DNA from 2 places in the Paenibacillus sp. 2TAB19 genome. Region 1 is predicted to be linked to the other one. Evidence: predicted binding sites of a transcription regulator. Region 1 holds the regulator's gene; the other holds the start of a gene.
The links. Region 1 encodes CtsR, which represses protease genes until heat stress. Its sites were predicted from a motif close to ATGGTCAATAAAGGTCAAACA; they were not measured.
Positions count from the first base shown of each region.

Region 2: the regulator CtsR is predicted to act here: its motif matches at 1,918-1,938, upstream of clpP (ATP-dependent Clp endopeptidase proteolytic subunit ClpP).

Region 1 is NZ_JBFRGE010000023.1:21,449-25,017, forward strand. It holds gene AB4Z33_RS12535 (response regulator transcription factor) at 1-20, shown strand, start outside; gene AB4Z33_RS12540 (sensor histidine kinase) at 20-1,399, shown strand; gene AB4Z33_RS12545 (CtsR family transcriptional regulator) at 1,668-2,129, shown strand; gene AB4Z33_RS12550 (UvrB/UvrC motif-containing protein) at 2,155-2,673, shown strand; gene AB4Z33_RS12555 (protein arginine kinase) at 2,720-3,569, shown strand, end outside.
Region 2 is NZ_JBFRGE010000046.1:33,510-37,078, reverse strand. It holds gene gap (type I glyceraldehyde-3-phosphate dehydrogenase) at 1-19, opposite strand, end outside; gene AB4Z33_RS19900 (sugar-binding transcriptional regulator) at 127-1,158, opposite strand; tRNA gene AB4Z33_RS19895 (tRNA-Arg) at 1,393-1,467, shown strand; gene clpP (ATP-dependent Clp endopeptidase proteolytic subunit ClpP) at 2,014-2,598, shown strand; gene AB4Z33_RS19885 (HPr family phosphocarrier protein) at 2,824-3,093, opposite strand; gene whiA (DNA-binding protein WhiA) at 3,288-3,569, opposite strand, start outside.

The DNA.
Region 1 (3,569 bases):
AGCTTGAGGTGCTGGCGTAATGCGCTCGCTTTATTTTCGCGTTTTCCTCATCACGCTCTATACGATTCTGATCAGCAGCTTCCTCGGCTTCTTTATCGCTAACGTGTATTATCATTGGTCTCTCAAGCCCTATCAGGATGAGAAGCTGTTCGGCACGGTCAGTCAATTGAAGGCTCTTATCGAGCAGCATCCAGAGGCTATGGGCGATGCGCTTAGCATGTCTGCCGCGTTAGGATACCAGCTCTATGTCTATGATGAAGCGGGAAACGATCTGTTTTACGGGAGACATTTCTCGAGAAAGGATCTTCCGAATGACGTCAAGATGCGCGTACTGGACGGAGCGGAGTTCCACGGTATCGCTAACTTTCCGAACAAGGCGTTCGCTTCGGGTTACTTTGACAATCGACTCAGCAATACGGTGGGCGTACACGTATCGGCGGGAGCTGAGAGATACGCTCTTTTCCTGCGCCACGACAGCAACGTACAATTTGACGAGCTTCGCACGTTCTTTCTCTTTATGTTCGTGCTGACAGTCGTGTTCAGCGTGCCCTACTTCATGGTTAGCACACGTTACCTGGTGCAGCCGATCGTACAGCTCAAGGAAGCGACGAAACGGCTCGCGCAAGGGCAATATAAGCTCCGCTTGCCAACCAAGCGGAAGGACGAGATCGGGGAATTGGCGAACCATTTTCAAATCATGAGTCTGGAGCTGGAACGCGCCGACCTTCGCACGAAGGAGTTTGTCGCGAACGTCTCGCATGAAATCCATTCGCCGCTCGCTTCCATTCAAGGTTATGCCGATTCATTGCTCAGCGAAGAGATGGAGCCTGCCAGCGTTCGGGGGCATGCCGCTATTATCGGACAAGAGACGCGACATCTTGCAACATTAAGCAGGCAGCTCCTGCTGCTCTCAACGCTGGACCATTCCGAGCAGACAACGGAGAAGGGAAGGTTCCCGCTAAAGCCTCAGCTGCGGCAGACGCTTCAATTGCTGGAGTGGCAGTTGGCGGAGAAGGAAATCGCGGTGCGGCTGCTGGTGTCCTCTGGCCTGTACGTATACGGAGACGAAGTGCTGCTTATGCAAGTATGGTCGAACCTGCTCTCCAATGCGGTCAAATATATTCCGGCGGGTCGCTCCATTCAAATTCAGGCTTTTGTCGAGGATGGCGGTTGCGTCATCCATATAGCCGATACGGGCGACGGCATACCGGAGGAGCAATTGCCGTATATTTATGACCGTTTCTACCGGGGAGACAAAGCGAGGGAGCGGAAGTCGGGCAGTACTGGACTAGGCCTATCCATTGTGCAGCGCATTGTGATTCTGCATGGCGGAACGATCGCTGTGGAGAGCAGCGCGGGGGAAGGAACGGCATTTACGGTGAGATTGCCAGTTGAATAAGCTTTGATTGTGGGTCGGGTCGCCCTGAATAGGTATAAATAATGCCGGAGCGCACCAAGCTAGATACTAGCGGTGCGCTTCGGTTTTTCGTTGAAATATAGGACCGAATCTAAGGTGAAATCGAATCGTCAGAAAATTTAAACTTTGTGACTTGACCCGAGGAATATTTTGAGTATAATGAAGTTAAAGTCAAAGAAAGTCAAAGTCAATAAGCCGTTACGGCGGCTCTGACAAGCTCCTTTGGCCATGCGTTAGGGAGGTTGGTATTTTGAGAAATATTTCCGATCTCATCGAACAGTATTTGAAGCATATGCTGGACGATAGCGCCGGCGGCGCTGTCGAGATTCAACGAAATGACCTCGCTGACAAGTTTTCTTGCGTACCGTCGCAGATCAACTATGTGATTAGTACCCGGTTCACGCTGGAGAAAGGATACATGGTTGAAAGCAAGCGCGGAGGCGGAGGCTATATCCGAATCCAACGGGTTGATCTTCCGGCACTTAATTCGATTCAGCTCCATTTCGAACAAACGATTGGCGACTGTGTCGATCAGAGTGCGGCAGAAGGCATTATTTATCAGCTTGAGGAAGCAAGACTGGTGACGAGGCGCGAAGCTAATATACTCCGGGCAGCGGTGCAAAGGGAAACCATCGCACTCAAACTGCCGCAGAGGGATGAAATCCGGGCAAGGCTGCTGAAGTCGATGCTCATTTCATTATTAGTCAAGTAGCGCGTACCGGGAGGAGGGATCAGGCTTGATTTGCCAGGAATGCGGTAAGAGGCCGGCTACACTTCATTTTACAAAAATCATCAATGGCGAGAAGACGGAGTTTCACATTTGTGAAAGCTGTGCGAGAGAGAAGGGCGAAGGCATACCGGGCTCACCGAATAGCTTCTCGATTCATAGCCTGCTGTCAGGCCTTCTTGACTTCGAATCGACTGGCGGTCACAACTTCGCAAATCAGCAGCATGCGATTCGATGTGAGGAATGCGGTCTTACGTATACGCAGTTCAGTAAGATCGGAAGATTCGGCTGCAGCGCCTGCTACCAGCAGTTCGCCGATAAGCTTGATCCATTGCTGAAGCGGGTTCATGGCAGTACGGTTCATATGGGGAAAATTCCGAAGCGTTCAGGTGGTCAAATTCAGTGCAAGCGGGAGATCGAACAGCTTCGGCGCGATCTGCAAGCGCAGATTGAGCAAGAGGAGTTCGAAAGCGCAGCGAAGCTGCGTGACCGGATCCGCGAGCTGGAACGCAAGATAGCGGATCTATAGACGCTGTACGTACGCTGTAAGCTGGCATGGAAGGAGGAAAGCTCTCTTGACGAAGCATCGATTCACACAAGATGCATTAAGCGATTGGATGAAGAGCGGAGGACCCGAAACCGAGGTCGTCATCAGCAGCAGAGTCCGAGTCGCTCGCAACTTGCGACATCATCCGTTCCCGATGCTGGCCACGAACCAGCAATCGAAGGAAGTGATGGAGCAGCTCACCGAGGTAGGCGAATCCGGCAAGTTAAGCGATATCGGGCAATTCGAGACGGTATTGTTATCCGATCTTAGCGAGCTCGATAAGCGGGTACTTGTGGAGAAGCATCTCATTAGCCCGAATTTGGCCAATGAGTCGCGAGGCGGGGCTGTTTTGCTCAATCATGATGAATCAGTCAGCATAATGATTAACGAAGAAGATCATTTGCGCATTCAATGTTTATATCCAGGTTTCCAAATTCAGGAGGCATGGGCATTGGCCAGCGGAATTGACGATATTTTTGAAGCGGAGGCGGATTACGCCTTCGATGAGAAACGCGGTTACTTAACGTCTTGTCCGACGAATGTCGGAACGGGCATACGGGCGTCGGTCATGATGCATTTGCCGGCGCTGGTGCTGACTCAGCAGATTAACCGTATTTTATCAGCGGTAACGCAGGTCGGCTTGGCCGTTAGAGGATTGTACGGCGAGGGCAGTGAAGCGCTCGGTAATTTGTTTCAAATCTCGAACCAAATTACGCTCGGACAATCAGAGAGCGAGATTATTGATAACTTGCATGGCGTAGCCAAGCAGATCATCGAGCATGAGAAGGCGGCGCGCAGGCGGCTTCTCGAGGAATCAAAACTTCGCATCCAGGATCGAGTAAGCCGTTCTTACGGCATCTTGTCCCACGCTGCGATTA
Region 2 (3,569 bases), on a different contig from region 1:
TAATACCTACTTTAACCATTGTTAATTCCTCCTAAGCATTTTTGGGATAAGGCAATTTATTTCAAGACGTTTCGCCTGCAGCAGGTTGCCCTGTTCGGCAATAACGTCATGACCACTTCTTTAATGTCATTCTTGCTCGATTATAGCTACGATCTCTAGCGCAGCTACTTCGTCCGTCACCAGCACATCGTTATGACCGAACCGCATGACGGCTGCTATCGCCTCGCCTTTACTCTTGCCTCCTGCGACACCTATAACAACTTCAGTCTTTACAATATCCTCGAGCCGTAATCCTACCGTCTGCATTTTGTGCACCACAGCGCCATTTCGGTCAAAATAAAACCCGAACGACTCCGCCAGCGCGCCTTCTGCAGCCATCGCATTCACGACGTCCTGCTCCAGCCGTCTTCGTCTAGCCATTACCATCGCATCCCCAATCCCGTGGACGACGATTCTAGCGCTTCGAATGACATCGACAATCTCGCGAATGTTAGGCTCTTGCATGATCGATGAGAATGCTTCCTCGCCCAAATGATCCGGGACATGAAGCAAGCGGTATTGCGCGCCTGTGCGCTTCGCCATTGTCGAAGCAATCGTATTCGCCTGATAGTCGAGGCTCTCGCCAAGTCCGCCCCTTGCAGGCACGAACCAATTGGTCTTGAGCGCGGTAGAGGTTGATAAATGATTCGCAACTTGGGCAATCGTTGTTCCGCCTGTTACAGCGACGACATCATTGGGCTGCATTACCTTGCGAAGCACTTGTGCGCTTGCACGGCCAAGCTCCCGCTTCGTCTGTGCCGAGCTCTCGGAATCCCCGGCTACAACAACAACTTGCGATAAGCCAAAGCGAGTGCGGATTCGATCTTCAAGCTCCGATWGACCGAACATCGTCTTATAGACCGGTTCCAGCCGCTCCAGAAGCTCTCTGCCTGCATCCGTAATTCGAATGCCGCTCGAATGAACATCGAGCAAGCCTTGCGCCTTCAGAAACTCAATCTCCGTTCGCAGCACGCGCTCCGTAAGCGATAACGCCGTGGCAAGCGTGCGGCGTCCGATAAGCTCTGTCAGCATGACCTGGTGCAGAATCGAATACCTCTTTCTCATTACATCTAGAAGATCAGGCACAAGCTGCTGCTGCAGTTCAATGATCTGACGCATCTTATCCTTCACTCCACCCGTTATATGAGACTATAGCTCCATTGACCGGGACGCGAAACGTCCCTCTATAACATTTGTAGTCCCACCTCCTATATTATCGGAAATTGTTGCTCGCCGCAAGAGCATGAAATCGAATGAAAKCGATTACTGTCACGATTTTCACAAATTTAATTTACGGAAGCCGCTTGCTTTCTAATCGCTATTATCATATAATCACCCTTGCTACTGTTTTTTGCGCCCGTGGTCCAATGGATATGACGTAGGCCTCCGGAGCCTGAGATCTAGGTTCGATTCCTAGCGGGCGCGCCACTTACTTTTTTCTAATGCAACTACATAACGCATACCTATTAAGGCCATCCCGAATGTTGTTTCGGAATGGCCTTTTTTAATAAGCTCAACCTCCTGCAGTGACGTTGCAACGGCATTTCGGGATACTAAATTCACTTACTCCTCCTAAAGTCGCTCAATAACGGTATTTAGGGAAACTAAAGTGGCTCTTTAGGCTTCACTTGGCGTTCATCGGCCATTTAGTTCGACGGAATGCCATTAGCGCATGATATTTTTAAACTGCATCTATTTAGTTTGACGAAATCGAACTATTTACGGAGGGCCTCTCTCCCAAGCTTCAATCTACTTTTACACCTGCTCTAATTTTCCCCGCACTTATCCCCGCTTAGTCTCCATTCATCCGATGTCCCACTTCGACAAAGCCCGATACAGCGGCCACTTATTGCTTGTCCAATCATTTGTCAGATAATTTGTCTGACTATCTTTGACTTTTGAGTTTCCATCCGTTATTATGAAAATACGATTTAACCATTTCGTTCAGTTTGAAGGAGGGGGCTTACGTTGGATATGAATTTCGTTCCTATGGTTATTGAGCAAAGCAATCGCGGAGAGCGTGCGTATGATATTTACTCTCGCTTGTTGAAGGATCGCATTATTTTTCTTGGATCGGGTGTAAACGACGTGGTGGCTAATTCCATCATTGCGCAAATGCTGTTCCTTGCGGCGGATGATCCCGAGAAGGACATTTCTCTTTACATTAACAGCCCAGGCGGCTCCATTACAGCCGGTATGGCGATCTATGATACGATGCAATACATTAAGCCAGACGTATCGACCATCTGTGTCGGTATGGCCGCTTCAATGGGCGCGTTCCTGCTGACGGCAGGCGCGAAAGGCAAGCGTTACGCGCTTCCGAACAGCGAAGTTATGATTCACCAGCCGCTAGGCGGCGCAGAAGGACAAGCGAGCGACATCGAGATTCGCGCGCGCCGCATCATTAAGATGCGCGACCATCTCAATGGCATTCTTGCAGAGCGCAGCGGTCAACCGCTTAGCCGCATCGAGCAAGATACGGATCGCGACTACTTCATGAGCGCAGCGGAAGCGAAAGAATACGGCCTTGTTGACAAAGTAATCGAGAAAATTGGATAAGTAGTAAAAAGGCGGTACAAGGGTTTCATGCCCTAGTATCGCCTTTTTTTCTTATTCGATATCCACAAACCGTAGCAACAATTCATTTTATCCACAGTCTTATTCACATTCTATGCACAGTTATCCACAATTGGTCTAATAACTTGTCAATAACTCGCAGAAACGCAAAAAAGCCTACACCGATCAACTGATCGAGTGAGGCTTTTTTCATCGGTAACCAATGAATTATTGATTCTCAAGTTCCTCTTTGCTAACAAGAGCGACTAAAGCGTTTACAGCCTGTTCCGCGTCCGAACCTTCCGCACTTATGGATACTTCAGTGCCGGAGCTGATCGCTAGACTCATAATGCCCATGATCGATTTCGCATTAACTTTTTTGTCGTCTTTCTCTACAAATACCTCGGAGGAAAATTTGTTCGCTTCTTGTACGAATAACGCTGCAGGTCTTGCATGAAGCCCCGTCTTCAGACGAACGACAACCGGAAGCCTTGTCATGGAAACCATACCCCCTATATTATACTCATTCATAAGCGTCAAACGACCCGGCCAGCAACAGCTGTGCGGACCCGGTGACGTCTAGCGCAGAAATATAAGCTTGTATAAGATTTAGACTTATACTTCTTATCTTTGGTGATAAGTTCATTTTGCATTATTATAACATTATACCAGCGGTTGCACTAGGTGAAAAGCTAACTACCTCGTATTTTTTCCGCAAGTTCGTCGATTTTGCGCAATCGATGGTTAACGCCCGACTTACTTACCTTGCCTCTTAGCATTTCGCCGACCTCGGTCAGATTCATATCGGGATGCTGCAGCCTGATCTCGGCTACTTCTTTCAGCTTCTCAGGAAGACTGTCCAAGCCGACTTCCTTCTGCAGCAGCTTAATATTATCAATCTGGCGTACAGCCGCTCCAATTGTCTTATTCAGATTCGCAGTCTCGCAATTAACGATCCGATTGACGGAATTGCG